Regions from separate parts of the Mesorhizobium sp. B2-6-4 genome, predicted to be linked through region 1. Evidence: riboswitches for the same ligand, from Rfam matches in the RefSeq annotation. Region 1 holds a riboswitch; the other holds the start of a gene.
What was found. Region 1 has a riboswitch for thiamine pyrophosphate ahead of FJ426_RS25400 (YkoF family thiamine/hydroxymethylpyrimidine-binding protein). Riboswitches for the same ligand answer to the same signal wherever they lie in the genome.
Positions count from the first base shown of each region.

Region 1 (7,279 bases):
GACGCCTACTTCTGCATCGGCATGGCCTGGCACGCCAAGGGCGACGCGGGGCGCGCGATTGCCGCCTATTCGATAGCCATCGAGATCGATCCGAAAGACGACGCCAGCTATTATGGGCGCGGCATGGCGCGTGCTGACATGAAGGACTATGACGAGGCAATCGCCGACTTCGGCCAGGCGATCAAGCTCGATCCCGACAATCGCGATTACGCGGTCGCCCGCAAGGCGGCTGTGGCTGCGAAGGGACAGGGCGATATGGCGGCCGCCACGCTCGGCGCCGTCAGCTCGGCGGCGGCCACCGCCAGTTCAGCCGCCGGTTCGGCCGCACCGAGCGATACTGATTCGGCCGCCAAGGCGCTTTTCGCCAAGGGTCGGAGGCTGTATGAGAAAAATGACTATGACGGCGCCATAGCCCTGTATGGCAAGGCGATCGCACTGGTCCCGGCATTTCATGACGCCTATCTGGCCCGGGCCATGGCTTGGGAGGCGAAGAACGATTATGCTCATGCTGTTGCCGATTACACGCAGGCGATCGCGATCAATCCGAAGATAGCCGAGACCTACTACAGTCGCGGCCAGAACCTCAGTTTCCAGGAGAACTACGACGGGGCGTTTGCCGACTTCGAAAAGGCCATCAATCTCAACCCCGCGGACGCAAGGGTCTATGCCGATCGAGGCCTCCTGTGGATGGGAGGGCACGAGGACGTCGCCGCGCTGCGCGATTTCGAAAAGGCCATCAGCCTCGATCACAAGAACCCCTTTGGCTATTTCGGTCGAGGCGTGATCCGAACCAGCAGAGCGGACTATGAAGGGGCCATCGCGGATTTCAGCCAGGCGATAAGGCTCAAGCCGGATTTCGCAACCGCCTACGAGGCGCGGAGCCGGGCGTGGGAAGCCAAGGGCAACCGCAAGCGTGCTCAGGCCGATCGCAAGAAGGCACTGAGCCTTGGGGTAGATTAGACGGGCTTTTCGGGAGGGTGCGGATTTTTCGTTGGAGTGGTTTGGGCGTAATGGCAGTCGCCGCTCTGTGCTTTATTGCCTTAAAGGTTTGCCTTGGGCGCAGCTCTGACGAGACTGACGAAAGGCAATCAGCTTGAGCAGCGCTGGCGCCCGATGCGGTTTGATCCCTACCCCAGATAGAAGTTACTGAAATAGTTGCCAAAATCCGGTTGCCGGGCAACGGGCTCGCCGTCCCCGTTCCGGAGGATGCCGGCGGCGAAGAGATAGGAACCGATCGCTTCCATCTTGGCCGGGTCCATGCTGCCTATGGCGCCGTTTTGCCGGCGCAGATAGTGCCCGTCGATCAGCGTCTTCAGCGAGGCGTGGATCAATGCCGGATTGGTCAGGGCACCCTTGTTGGCCGCGATCAGCAGTGTGGCCGCTTCTTCGGGATGATCGACGGTGAACTGGTAGCCGCGCCGCGTTGCCCGTATGAAGCCCGACGCCAATTCCGGATTTGCACGCAGATACGCATCGCTAGAGGAGATCAGCGTGGTGTGCTCGTCGGGCACGCCGTAGTCGGCATAGACGAAGCTTCGCTGTTTGACGCCTTTCAGTTCTGCCTCGACGCCTTCCCAGGTCGAGACCTCCAACGTGAAGTCGACCGAACCGTTGGCCAGCGCCTCATAGGCGGACGTGCCGAGCGTCACCGTTTCGAAAGCCCCCTTGCCGCCGTCGTGACGGATGATGGTCGAGATCAGCGCGTTTTCCCAGGCACTGCCGAAACCGCCATAGGTCAGGCCGTCAAGATCCCTGGGGGTTTTGATCTCGTCACGCGCTGCATTGAACACCAGCCGTCCGGTTTCGGACTGCACCACGGCATAGACCGCCTTGAGATCGGCGCCGGCGGTTTTCTGGGTGAAGAGGCCGATGGAGCCGTTGATGCCGAAATCGGCAACGCGGTTGGCAACCAGCGTGCCTGCACCGGTATCGCTGTAGGGCAGGATGTCGACCTCGAGGCCGGCCTCGCTGTAAAACCCTTTGTCGCGAGCGACGAACAGGCCGATATGGTTGGTGTTGACCGTCCAGTCCAGCGCCACCGTTACTTTCCGGGCGGCCGCCTGGGCAAGAGATCGGCCTGGCCGGGCTACAAGGGGAAGGCCGGCAGCGGCAGTAAGCAGCAAGGCTTGCCGGCGCGTCAGGTCAGTCATGGTCCGTGTCCTTCTGGTGGCTCGGGTTGAGGAGGATGTCGAGGATCTCGGCTTCGAGGGTGCCGGCCTGCCGTGCAGCGCCGCCGGCCAGTTCGCGTGGACGCGGCAGCGGCACGGTGATCTCAGCGACGACGCGCGCCGGCCGCGCCGAAAGCACATAGATGCGGTCGGACAGGAACACAGCTTCGCGCACGTCGTGGGTGATCAGCAGCGCCGTCCAGCAGTGGCGCCGCCACATCTGTTCCAACCAGCGTTGCATGGCGGCGCGGGTCAGGGCATCGAGTGCGCCGAATGGCTCGTCGAGCAGCAGCATATCGCGTTCCTGCACCACGGTGCGCAGCAAGGCCGCGCGCTGGCGCATGCCGCCGGAAAGCTGCGCCGGAAAATGCCGTTCGAAACCGGCAAGCCCGAATTCCTCGAACAGCGGAGCAACGCGAGCGCGGGCAGCCTTGCGCCTGACACCTTGCACCTCAAGCCCGAGTGTGGCGTTGTCAAGAATGCGCCGCCAAGGCATCAACGCGTCGCGCTGCGGCATGAAAGCGAAATGCCGGCCGTGGTCATCGAGCGGCTTGCCGTCGAAGAATATCTCGCCCTCGCCGTGAAGCGCGCCGGTCAGAAGCTGGAACAGCGTCGACTTGCCGGCGCCGGAGGGGCCCAGAATGGAGACGAATTCGCCGGCGCCGACGCTGAGCGAAATGTCGGCAAGCACGTCGAGTCCTTCGAAGGCCTTGCGCACATGTCGCAGTTCGAGCCGGTTCATCGCCACGGCCCCTTTCCTGCGGCCCGCCCGCCGGCGGTCCGTTCCCATGGCATGGCAAGGCGCTGGACCAGCATCGTCAGCCCGAACAGGACGAGCGTCAGCACGGCGCTGACGGCGACGGCGGCCAGCACCAGGTCCGGGCGGAAGTTGTTCTTGGCGTTGAGCATGTAGATGCCGAGGCCCTTCGCCGCGCCCGCATATTCGGCGAAGATGGCGCCCACGACAGCATAGGTGATCGAGATCCTGACACCGGCGAAGAAGTAGGGCAGCGCCGAGGGCAGCCGCGCCAGGACGAAGACACGCCAGCGCCCTGCCCCCATGGCGCGCAGCATTTGGCCGATCTCAGCCTCCGTCGCCTCATATCCTTCGGCCAAAGCCACCAACATCGGAAAGAAGGTGACCAGCGCCACCAGCATGATCTTGGGCATCAGCCCAAAGCCGAACCACAGCACCACCAGCGGTGCAATCGCCACCAGCGGCAAGGTCTGGCTGACCACGAAGACCGGAAAAAGGGCGCGCCGCAATGGCTGGGAGAAGTCGATCAATATCGACATCGCAAAGGCACCGCCGAGCGAACAGGCAAAGCCTGCGAGCGTGGCACGGAGGGTTGGCACGGCGTTATCGGCCAGCGCGTGCCGGTTGAGCATTGCCTGAGCGAAGACGCGCGATGGCGCCGGGAGGATTGTCGGCTTGATGCCACCAAAGCGCGCATAGAGTTCCCACGCGGCTAGCAGCAGCCCCACCGAAAGCATCGCCGGAGCGGTTCTGGCGATGAGGTCCACGATCGGACGCGAAGGGGCGGACGGGGAGGACACGCAGGTACCCGGAGCGGATGGCGCGGGGCGCGCCGTCAGACGGCGGTGGGGCTGTTGGCCGAGACGGTGACGTCGAGCGTTACGTGACCGGCACCCGGCCCGAAGCGGCAAAAGGCCTCGTTGAGTGCGGTAAAAATGGCGCCTGCGTCGCCGCGCAACTTTGTGCAGAAATGCTTGGAGCGCTCATATACGCCCGACTGCTTCAGGAAGTCGATGCAGCCATAGATCTCGTCCATGTGGTCGCCGGTGCCCATGACGTAAAGCGAGAACTGCGCCGCCGCCGGCTGGCCGGTGACGGCCACGCCGCGCACGGCGGCGATAGCCGCTTCCTTGCGCGGGCCGAGCGGCCCGGCAGGTCCGCCAAACGCGTCGGAGCGGCAGATCGGATCGTCCGGCTCGCCCGGGCAGCCGCGCGAGATGGCGGCCGAAAGCACGCAATGCTTGCCGCTGCGCGCTGCCGCCACGAACAGGTCGCGCATGGCAGGAAACAGCACCTCGGGCGGCCCGACAAGCAAGGTCGAGATATCGTCGGTCTCGATCCGCAGTCGATCACGATAAGGGTCCAGTGCCCCGAGCGCGCCAAGGATGACGCCGACAAAATCGCCGGACATGGGATATAGGGAAATCTGTGCGCCTGAAAACATCGCCCGCCTCGCTCCGCTGGTATTACCCAGATCAGCTTCTAGGGTCTGTGGGCTTGCCGCCCCCGTCTCAGCCCCGACCGTACGGAGCACCCCTGTGGATGGACGCGTTAAAGCACCAATCGGGCGGCTATGAAAGCTGTTTTTTCAGGACCATCGCCGGAAATGCATTGCGCCAGGCCTGATTTATGGGCGGTTCCGTCGGGCCCGGTCTTGAGGGAAATTTGTCCGGAACCTTAGCCACGACGAGTGGTTGTCCCTATAGTCGCAAACGCGACGAACTTCGTGGAAACGAGCGAAGACTTCACAGAAATGGAGACAAACCATGCTCATGAAAATCCTCGCAGCTTCGGCTCTTACCATTGGTCTCGCGACTTCGGCGATGGCGCAAAGTGCTGGCGGAAACGGCGCCAATAATGGGCCCGGCAGCGGCCAGTCGGTCACGGTCGACCCGAACACGCCGGCATCGCCGAACACGGTGGATCCTGGCACGACCGGCAGCACGACCGTCATGCCCGACGGCATGAATTCGAACGCGGACCGGAACTGTCCGGCCAGCCCACAAGGTGCTCAGCCGGATGCCAGCCACACCGCTCCGGGCACCGCTTCGCCGACCGTCAATGACAAGCATTGCGGCAAGTAGCCATTCGCCGAAACTGCTGGAGAACGCCACGGGGCGTCTGTTCCGTGGCGTTTCCGTCTCTTTATGTTTCACCCTCGCCGAACAGGCAGGCGCCTGAGACGTAAACCGCCATCGGCCTTCGTCTCGGTTCGGGCGCCGTCTACGAAACAGCCTTTTCGCGAACCGGCAGCTTCCAGCCCGGCCTGACGAAATGACAGGTGTAGCCGTTCGGGTATTTCTGCAGATAGTCCTGATGCTCGGGTTCGGCTTCCCAGAACGCGCCGGCCGGAGCCACCTCGGTGACCACCTTGCCGGGCCACAGGTCCGAGGCGTCGACGTCGGCGATAGTGTCTTCGGCGACGCGCTTCTGCTCATCGGTGGTGTAGTAGATCGCCGAACGGTAGCTCATCCCCACATCGTTGCCCTGGCGGTTGCGTGTCGTCGGATCATGAATCTGGAAGAAGAACTCCAGCAGCGTACGGTAGCTCACACTGGCGGGATCGAAATTGATCTCGATGGCTTCGGCATGGGTGCCATGGTTTCGGTAGGTGGCATCAGGCACGTCGCCGCCGCTGTAGCCGACGCGCGTGGACAGGACGCCCGGGATGCGTCGGATCAGATCCTGCATGCCCCAGAAACAGCCGCCGGCAAGCACCGCGCGTTCGCTTGCAGTCGCCATATCAAATCTCCCCAAAGCAACTCCGGGAAAGGTTGTAGCCGTTTCCGTCGGAATTGCGCACGATAAAACTGGAGGCCCGGCGCTATGACAGCCGCTCCAGGATTTCCCATAGATGGGCATTGTCGTCGGCTTCGTCCAGTCGATGGGCGCGTCCTGCTGCCGATCACCACGGACGCGCGGCGTCACTCCCCAGGCTTGAACCTGCGCACCACGACCTCGAATACGATATCCGAGATCCACATCGCGCAGACGCCGATGAGGAATGCGGCCGCCAGCGTCGTGGTGTCGTCATTGGCCATCGGCAGGCCCATGGCGCGGGAATACTGGACCACGGGCAGCGTCAGATAGGCGGCGGCTAGCGCGCCGCAGATCGGCGAGGCCACCATCTCGCGCGGTTTGTAGCGGTGGCGCGACAGCGCGCGCAATATGCCGCCGGAAAGGCCGGCGACCACCACCGGCACCTTGATGCCGAGCAGGTCGAAAATATCATGCATCATTTCATTGTCTCGCGATCAGGAAACAGAATGACCGATCCGGCACCGAAGATGAGCAGTCCCGGGGCAGCAGGGCCCGAATCGAGCGGCAATACGATCGTCATGGTTTCCACCCGCACAGTTTCTCGCCCTTGCGGTTGTGCGCCAGCAGCATCCGGACTTCCGCATCCGACAGCGCTGCAACGGCGGATGCGGACAAGCGCATCGGGCTCGAGACCGCGCAAAATCCGCCGGTGACGGTGGTGCAGCCGGCTACCGCGACAAGTGCTGCGGCCGCTGCGACAATCAATCCCTTGCCCATGACCTGAGCTCCTTTCGGGCAGTGGCGGCGGGCAGCGCGCCGATATCGTTGTCAACCTGATCGGCGACGTCGCGCGCCGCCGCCTCGGCCGCAGCCTGCCGGCTGCGTTCGGCGCGTTCCCCGGCAAGCCGCTGGCGAACACCCCAGCCAAACGCAGCGATGATGGCTGCGCCGATGCCGAAAACGGTCGAATTGCTGAGCAGGAAGGAGAGGAGCGCGCTCATTGGTTTGGCGCGTCCTTGACGAGATAGCCGACGGCAAAGACGGCCAACGGCAGCAGCGTGGCCCATGTCTCGGCATCGTACCAGGACGGCCAGACATTGCGTACGAAGACGCCCGAAATCGAAACGGCGGCGGCGGCGATGGTCGCGGCCGTCAGCTTGTTGGTCGGACGGATGGTCGGCTGGGTTGTCGTGGCCATGATCAGAACATTCTTTGCAAGGCGGCGGCGACGTGGTGCCAGGCGGCGTAGGCGACGAGCAGGCACGCGACAATGATCCCGCCCGCCTTGGCGGCGGCTGGGATGTTGGCGCCGGCAGGCGCCGCCGCGACCGGTTCGACGGCACCTGTGGCAGCAGCGCCGCCCGGCGCCGCCGCAGCAGCGGTCGGCGCAGGATCTGGCCGCGTGGCCGATGCCTCGCCTGCCCCGACAGCCGTCAGCAGCAGCGCCTGTGCGCGGACGGATCCGACCCGGCTCGACCAGCCTTTGCCGAAAGTCGGCCAGGTCGGAAGCCGCTTCAGGAAATCCAGGCGGGCATCGCAGAGATTGTCGATGACGACGGCGGCCGGTCGGGAACCGACGGCCGCGAGCGTCTCG
Region 1 covers NZ_VFUE01000022.1:25,012-32,290, forward strand. Annotated here, with positions in the region: gene FJ426_RS25380 (tetratricopeptide repeat protein) at 1-960, shown strand, start outside; gene FJ426_RS25385 (ABC transporter substrate-binding protein) at 1,128-2,150, opposite strand; gene FJ426_RS25390 (ABC transporter ATP-binding protein) at 2,143-2,910, opposite strand; gene FJ426_RS25395 (ABC transporter permease) at 2,907-3,662, opposite strand; gene FJ426_RS25400 (YkoF family thiamine/hydroxymethylpyrimidine-binding protein) at 3,761-4,369, opposite strand; TPP riboswitch at 4,360-4,473, opposite strand; gene FJ426_RS25405 (hypothetical protein) at 4,692-5,009, shown strand; gene msrA (peptide-methionine (S)-S-oxide reductase MsrA) at 5,149-5,667, opposite strand; gene FJ426_RS25415 (hypothetical protein) at 5,850-6,161, opposite strand; gene FJ426_RS25420 (hypothetical protein) at 6,262-6,462, opposite strand; gene FJ426_RS25425 (ABC transporter permease) at 6,447-6,686, opposite strand; gene FJ426_RS25430 (hypothetical protein) at 6,683-6,883, opposite strand; gene FJ426_RS25435 (glycoside hydrolase family 108 protein) at 6,886-7,279, opposite strand, start outside.

Region 2 (7,279 bases), on a different contig from region 1:
TTCACCCCTCCATCTCCTCGCGCAACATCTCCAGTTCGAGCCACTCTTCCTCCAGTGCCGCCAGCGTCGCGCGCTCCTTGTCGAGGGCGGCGATGGTCTTCTGGAACGAGGCCGGATCGCGCTCGTAATAGGCCGGATCGGCGATGTTGTTCTCCAGCCGCGAGATCGAGGCTGTCACCGCCTCGATCTTCTTGGGCAGCGATTCCAGCGCGAATTTCTGCTTGAACGAGAGTTTTTTTGCCGGGGCTTTGGCGGTGGGGCTGTCCGCCTTCGCCGTCGGCGCCTCGCTTGCATCCGCCTTCGCCCGCGCCTTGCGGTCGTCGAGCCTGGTGCCGCCGCGCTGCGCCAGCATGTCGGAATAGCCGCCGGCATATTCGACCCAGCGGCCGCCGCCGTCCGGCGCGATCACGCTGGTCACGGTGCGGTCGAGGAAATCGCGGTCGTGGCTGACCAGGATGACCGTACCGGCAAAGCCGGCGACCAGTTCCTGCAGCAACTCCAGCGTTTCCATGTCGAGATCGTTGGTCGGCTCATCGAGCACCAGCAAGTTCGCCGGCCGGGCCAGCACGCGCGCAAGGATCAGCCGTGCCCGCTCGCCGCCCGACAGCTCGCGCACCGGCGTGCGTGCCTGCTCCGGCTTGAACAGGAAGTCCTTCATGTAGGAGACGACGTGGCGCTGCTCGCCATTGATGACAAGGTTCTCGCCGCGCCCGTCGGTGAGATATTGCGCCAGCGTTTCCTGCGGATCGACCGCCTCGCGCTTCTGGTCGAGCGTGGCGATCTCCAGATTGGTGCCGAGCCGCACCGAACCGGCATCCGGCTGCAATTCTCCGGTCAGCATCTTCAGAAGCGTCGTCTTGCCGGCGCCGTTCGGCCCGACGAGGCCGATGCGGTCGCCGCGCTGGATGCGGGTCGAGAACCCCTTGACCACGGTGAGGTCGCCAAAGCTCTTCTCGATGTTCCTGGCCTCGATCACCAGCTTGCCGGATTCGGCGGCGTCGCTGGCCACCATGGTCGCGGTGCCTTCGGCGCCGCGATGGCCGCGAAAACGCTGGCGCATGGTCTGCAATTCGCCCAGGCGGCGCATGTTGCGCTTGCGCCGCGCCGTCACGCCATAGCGCAGCCAGTGTTCCTCGCGCACGATCTGGCGGCCGAGCTTGTGCTGTTCGCGCTCTTCTTCCTCAAGCACCTGGTCGCGCCATTCCTCGAAATGGCCGAAGCCCTTATCCAGCCGGCGCGTCTGGCCCCGGTCGAGCCACACGGTGGCGCGCGAGACGCGCTCGAGGAAACGGCGGTCGTGCGAGATGACGATGAGGGCCGAGGAGGTGCGGACGAGCTCCTCTTCCAGCCATTCGATCACCGAGAGATCGAGATGGTTGGTCGGCTCATCGAGCAGCAGGATATCGGGCTCCGGCGCCATGACGCGGGCAAGGGCGGCGCGCCTGGCCTCGCCGCCGGAGAGGTCGCCCGGCTGCTCCTCGCCCGAGAGGCCGAGATGCTCCATCAGGTAGCTGGCGCGATAAGGATCGTCGGCGGGACCGAGCCCGGCCTCGACATAGGCGCGCACGGTTGCGAACCCGTCCATGTCGGGCATTTGCGGCAGATAGCGGACGGTCGCCGATGGCTGGCGGAACACCTCGCCGTCCTGCGGCTCGATCAGGCCGGCGGCGATCTTGAGCAGCGTCGACTTGCCGGACCCGTTGCGACCGACCAGCGCGATCTTGTCGCCGGCCGACGCAGCCAAGTCGGCGCCGTCGAGCAGGGGCGTGCCGCCGAAGGTCAGTTTTATTCCGTCGAGATTGAGAAGAGGCGGCGCCATGTCAGCTTTCTGGCAAGGGATAGGGATGGGCGAGCAGCAGCGCGCGCCCCGCTCCCAGCGCGATCTCGAGCCTGCCCTTGACCTCATTAGAGATGGTCAGCGATGAGCCGAACGCGACCTTGACGCGGTCAAGCGGCCATTTCGCGCCGGCGACGGTCAGCCCGGCAAGCTCGGAAAAACCCAGGATCGAGAACAGGGTGCCGTCTGTATAGTCGAAGTGGACCGTGCCGTGCGCCAGGGGCACGCCTTCCTGCGCGCCGCTGGTCAACAGCACCTTTGTCCCGGCCCCGGCCAGCCGCAGGGCGAGCGCCATGTGCAGGAAGGCATGGTCGGCGCGTTTGCCGCCGAAGGCGCCGGCAAGCACGAGGCTGGTCGCGCCGCGCTCCAGGGCGGCCGATATCGCGAGTTCGCCATCGGTGGCGTCCTTCTCTGCCGGGAAGGTTCGGCGCGGCACGGCGGCCAACTCATCCGGCAGGCCGGCGGGCACGGAATCGAAATCGCCGACCCACAGTTCCGGCACAAGGCCGAGCGTCCTCGCATGGCCGATGCCGGCATCGGCGGCGATGACGCGGGTCCCCTCGACCTGACGGTCGAGCCGTGGCGTGCGGATGAGGTCGCCGCCAAGCAGGATGGTGAATGTGCTCATATCGTGTGGCCCTTACCAGCCCGACAGCGGAAACGGAAGGCCGGCAAACAGCCACTTGCGCGGTTCACCGGCCGGGCCTATGTGTCGAGGCGCTCTAACGGGGTGCCGGACGCGATATTCGCGGACCGGCTGAGAGGCAGTCTCGCCAACCCGCTGAACCTGATCCGGTTTGTACCGGCGGAGGGATTAGACGTTTCGGACAGTCCGACGCCTCAATTCCTTTAACCCGAACGAAGGAGGCGCCGATGCGCACGCTTTTATACGCCCTTGTCTCTGCAATGGTCGTGGTTCTGTCCGGGCCGGCCTTAGCCAAGGACAAGCTCACCGTCTACACTTATGAGAGCTTTACCGCCGACTGGGGCCCCGGCCCGGTGGTGAAGAAGGAATTCGAGGCCGAATGCGGCTGCGATGTCGACTTCGTCTCGGTTGCCGACGGCGTCGCGCTGCTCAACCGCGTCAAGCTGGAAGGGGCCGCGACTAAGGCCGACATCGTGCTTGGCCTCGACACCAATCTCACCGCCGATGCCAAGGCCACTGGCCTGTTTGCGCCGCATGGCGCCGTGACCGGGCTCAATGTGCCGGGCGGCTGGAACGACGACATCTTTGTCCCGTACGACTATGGCTATTTCGCCGTCGTCTATGACACGCAGAAGCTGAAGACGCCGCCCAAGGGCTTGAAGGAATTGGTCGAGGGCAGTGCCGACGACAAGATCGTCATCCAGGATCCTCGCACCTCGACGCCGGGCCTCGGCCTGCTGTTGTGGGTGAAGTCGGTCTATGGCGACAAGGCGCCGGAGGCCTGGGCCAAGCTCAAGGCGAAGGTCTTGACCGTGACGCCGGGCTGGAGCGAGGCCTACGGCCTGTTCACCAAGGGCGAGGCGCCGATGGTGTTGTCCTACACGACCTCGCCCGCCTACCACATGGTTGCCGAGAACACCGAGCGCTACCAGGCCGCTTCCTTCGAGGAGGGCGAGTATCTGCAGATCGAGGTCGCCGGCATCACCACGACGGGAGCCAAAAATCCGCTGGCGGAAAAGTTCATCGCCTTCATGACCGGGCCGAAATTCCAGGATGTCATCCCCGAGACCAACTGGATGTTCCCGGCCGGCAAGACCGACAAGCCGCTCAATCCGGCCTTCGACAGACTGGTCAAGCCGACCAAAACCTTGCTGTTCAGTCCCGAGGAGGTCGCGGCCAACCGCAAGGCATGGGTGGATGAATGGCTGGCGGTGATGAGCAAGTAGTTTGGTCGTATGATCGAATGATGAGTGCTCTACGGCGCCCTCCTCTGTCCTGCCGGACATCTCCCCCACGAGGGGGGAGATTGGCCGTCACGACGGCTTTCGCCAATTGGCGACGTCACAGGAGAGGGTGGAGCGCTGAAGCAGCCAATCTCCCCCCAAGTGGGGGAGATGTCCGGCAGGACAGAGGGGGGCGCGAAGGAACGCGACGCTCGCTAAAGATCCTTTGGGCGGCCCAGCGTGCAGCGCGCGTCTGACTCCCGCATCTCCGCCGGCATCCTCGCGCTTGCGGCGATCGCGCTGCTGATCGGCGGCGCGTTTGCGGGTCTTCTTTTCGAAGGCGCGAACGATTTCTCCGGAGCCTGGGCAGCCTTCGATCCTTATCTCCTGCGCGTCGTGCGCTTTACGTTCTGGCAGGCGGCGCTTTCGACGCTGCTGTCGGTGGCGCCGGCCCTGTTCGTGGCTCGCGCGCTGTCGCGGCATCCGCACTTTCCCGGCCGCGGCTTCATCCTCCAGCTCTTCGCCCTGCCGTTGGCGCTGCCGGCGATTGTGGCGGCGCTCGGCATCCTGGCGCTCTACGGCCGCGCCGGCTATTTCGCCGGCTTTCTTGGTGCCGTCGGCGGTTACCATTGGCCGGGCATTTATGGCCTCTCCGGCATCCTCGTTGCTCATGTTTTCTTCAACCTGCCGCTGGCCACGCGGCTGTTCCTCGAAGTGCTGCAAACCATCCAAGCCGACCAATGGCGGCTGGCGAGCCAGCTCGGCATGGGTGCCGCACCGGCTTTCCGGCTGATCGAGTGGCCGACACTGCGCGCCGCTCTGCCGGGCGTCGCCGGCCTGGTGTTCATGCTCTGCATCACATCCTTCACGATCGTGTTGACGCTGGGCGGCGGCCCCAGCGCGACGACGCTGGAGGTCGGCATCTACCAGGCGCTGCGTTTCGATTTCGATCCCGCGCGGGCGGTGGCGCTGACGCTGCTGCAGATCGCGCTGACCTTTGTCGTGGTGCTGGCGTTGACGCGGCTCGGCGCCAACACCACCGGTGACGCCAATCTGCCGGTGGCGCCGCGCCGCTACGTCTCGGCCGGCAGGACCGAGACCGCGCTGAATGCCGCGCTCGTCGTGCTGGCCCTTTTGTTTGTCGGCGGGCCGATGACGGCGACGCTGATGTCAGGCCTCGGCGCCGACCTTGGCCGTCTCGCCGGCGAGGCGGCGGTGCGGCAGGCGACGCTGACCAGCGCCGTGCTGGCCTTCCTGTCGGCGCTGCTGTCGGTTGCGCTGTCGCTTTCGCTCACCATCGCGCGCCGCGTGCTGGCCCTGAAGCGCCGCTCCGGTCCGCGGACCGTGCTCGAACACGCCACCGACACCGGCGCCGGCTTCGTCCTGGTCGTGCCGCCCATCGTCATCGGCGCCGGCTGGTTCCTTCTGCTGCGCCATGTCGGCGATGTCTTTGCCATAGCCCCGGTCATGGTCGTCACCGTCAATGCAGTCATGGCGATGCCTTTCGCCATCCGTGCCATCCGCCCCGCCTATGATGCGGCGAGCGAGCGCCATGAGCGGCTCTGCGCGCTTCTGGCAATAGCGGGCTGGGCCCGGTTGCGGCTGGTCGACTGGCCGTCGCTGCGACGGCCGCTGGCCACCGCCTTCGCGTTTGCCATGGCGCTGTCGCTTGGCGATCTCGGTGTCATCGCACTGTTCGGCAGTGATTCCGTGCAGACTTTGCCCTACCTTCTCCTGGCGCGCATGGGCAGCTACCGTACCGAGGACGCCGCCGGCCTGGCGCTGCTGCTCGGTCTGGTCTGCCTTGCGCTTGTGGTGGCGGCGAGCTGGCTGGGAAGGGGGGAACGAGACTGATGGCTGCGGGCGCCACCAATGGTGCGACAAGGGGAGCCGAGGTGCGGCTGGACACGGTCTCGTTCAGCTACGGCGACGCGCCGCTCGTTTTCGATGTCGATTTCGCCGCGTCGAAAATTACCGCCATCATGGGGCCGAGCGGCTCGGGCAAGTCGACGCTGCTCAATCTGGTGGCGGGCTTCGAGACGCCGCGAGCTGGCCGCGTGCTGATCGGCGGCGCCGATGTCGGCGCGGCGCCGCCTTCGGCGCGGCCCGTGTCGATGGTGTTCCAGGAAAACAATCTTTTTGCCCATCTTTCGGTCGAAGAGAATGTCGGGCTCGGCCGCTCGCCCTCGCTGCGGCTGACCGAGGCCGACCGCGCTGACATCGCGGAGGCGATCGCGCGCACCGGCCTCGCGGGCAAGGAAAGACGCCTGCCGCGCGAACTTTCGGGAGGCGAACGCCAGCGTGTCGCATTGGCGCGCGTGCTGGTTCGCAACCGCCCGGTGCTTCTTCTGGACGAGCCTTTCGCTTCACTCGGACCGGCCTTGCGCGACGACATGCTCGATCTTGTCGCCGACGTGCATGCCGAGCGTGGCATGACGCTGCTGTTCGTTACGCATCAGCCACAGGACGCACGCCGTATTTGTGAGGAGGTGGTGTTCCTCGACAAGGGCATGGTTGCCGCCAAGGGCAAGGCGGATGATTTCTTTGCCGGGGCTGGTCCTGAAGTTTTCCGGCGCTATGTTGGCACAAGCGCCTGGGAGGCTGGATCACGAGATATTGCCCGGAAGCGGACATAATTTACGCTCAAACCGGCTCCTGGCGACGGGGCGATTGCTTGCCATGACAGAGGTAGTGTGGCTAGGTCCGCCCCGTACCGGTTCGGTGCAGGCCGTGATTTGCCTGCGGCATCCGCCGCGCGTTGGTATGGCGTGGATGCTGTAATGCTTTGATTTGCGCATGAGCCCTTGCGAGGATCGCCCCGACTTTCGCGGGCATGCGCCAGACCCGAAAGGAAGCCGTTCTGCCGACCGGCACGGAAAGACCAAGAGGGAAAATGCTGGCGCGCTTTCTGGCGCTGGCTGGCTTTGTCGTAGCCCTGGCAAGCTGCCAGATGTTCACACCTCCGGAAGTCCAGGAATCCGGCTTCCAGCCTTCCGACAAACCGATCACGGTCGACAATGTCGCGGCCAATAACAAGTTGGCCGAACTGGCCAAGGCGCAGCATCCACGCATACTGGCGACCTATGGCGGCGAATATTCCGATCCCAAGCTCGAGCGCATGGTCGCCAAGGTCGTCGGCAGCCTGACGGTGGTGTCGGCCAATCCGACCCAGACCTATCGCATCACCATCCTCAATTCGCCCAACGTCAATGCCTTCGCGCTGCCGGGCGGCTATCTCTACGTCACGCGCGGCCTGCTGGCGCTGGCCAATGATTCGGCCGAGCTCGCCGCCGTCATCGCGCATGAGATGGGCCACGTCACCGCCAACCACGGCCTGCAGCGCCAGCAGCTCGAGGCCGAGGAGGGGCTCGCCACCAAGGTTGTTTCCGACGTGCTCGGCGACAGCCCGACCGCCAAGGCGGCGCTGATCCGCGGCAAGCTGAGACTGGCGCAGTTTTCGCGCAACCAGGAACTGGAGGCCGACGCGATCGGCATCAAGTCGATCGGCGAAGCCGGCTACGATCCTTACGCCGCCGGCCGCTTCTTGCAGTCCATGTCGGCCTACACTGATTT
Region 2 covers NZ_VFUE01000032.1:37,683-44,961, forward strand. Annotated here, with positions in the region: gene FJ426_RS29640 (ABC-F family ATP-binding cassette domain-containing protein) at 2-1,819, opposite strand; gene FJ426_RS29645 (thiamine diphosphokinase) at 1,821-2,465, opposite strand; TPP riboswitch at 2,554-2,668, shown strand; gene thiB (thiamine ABC transporter substrate binding subunit) at 2,711-3,709, shown strand; gene thiP (thiamine/thiamine pyrophosphate ABC transporter permease) at 3,947-5,560, shown strand; gene thiQ (thiamine ABC transporter ATP-binding protein) at 5,560-6,342, shown strand; gene FJ426_RS29670 (M48 family metalloprotease) at 6,600-7,279, shown strand, end outside.
Region 2: linked by a shared signal. The riboswitch ahead of thiB (thiamine ABC transporter substrate binding subunit) and the one ahead of FJ426_RS25400 (YkoF family thiamine/hydroxymethylpyrimidine-binding protein) in region 1 are both predicted to bind thiamine pyrophosphate.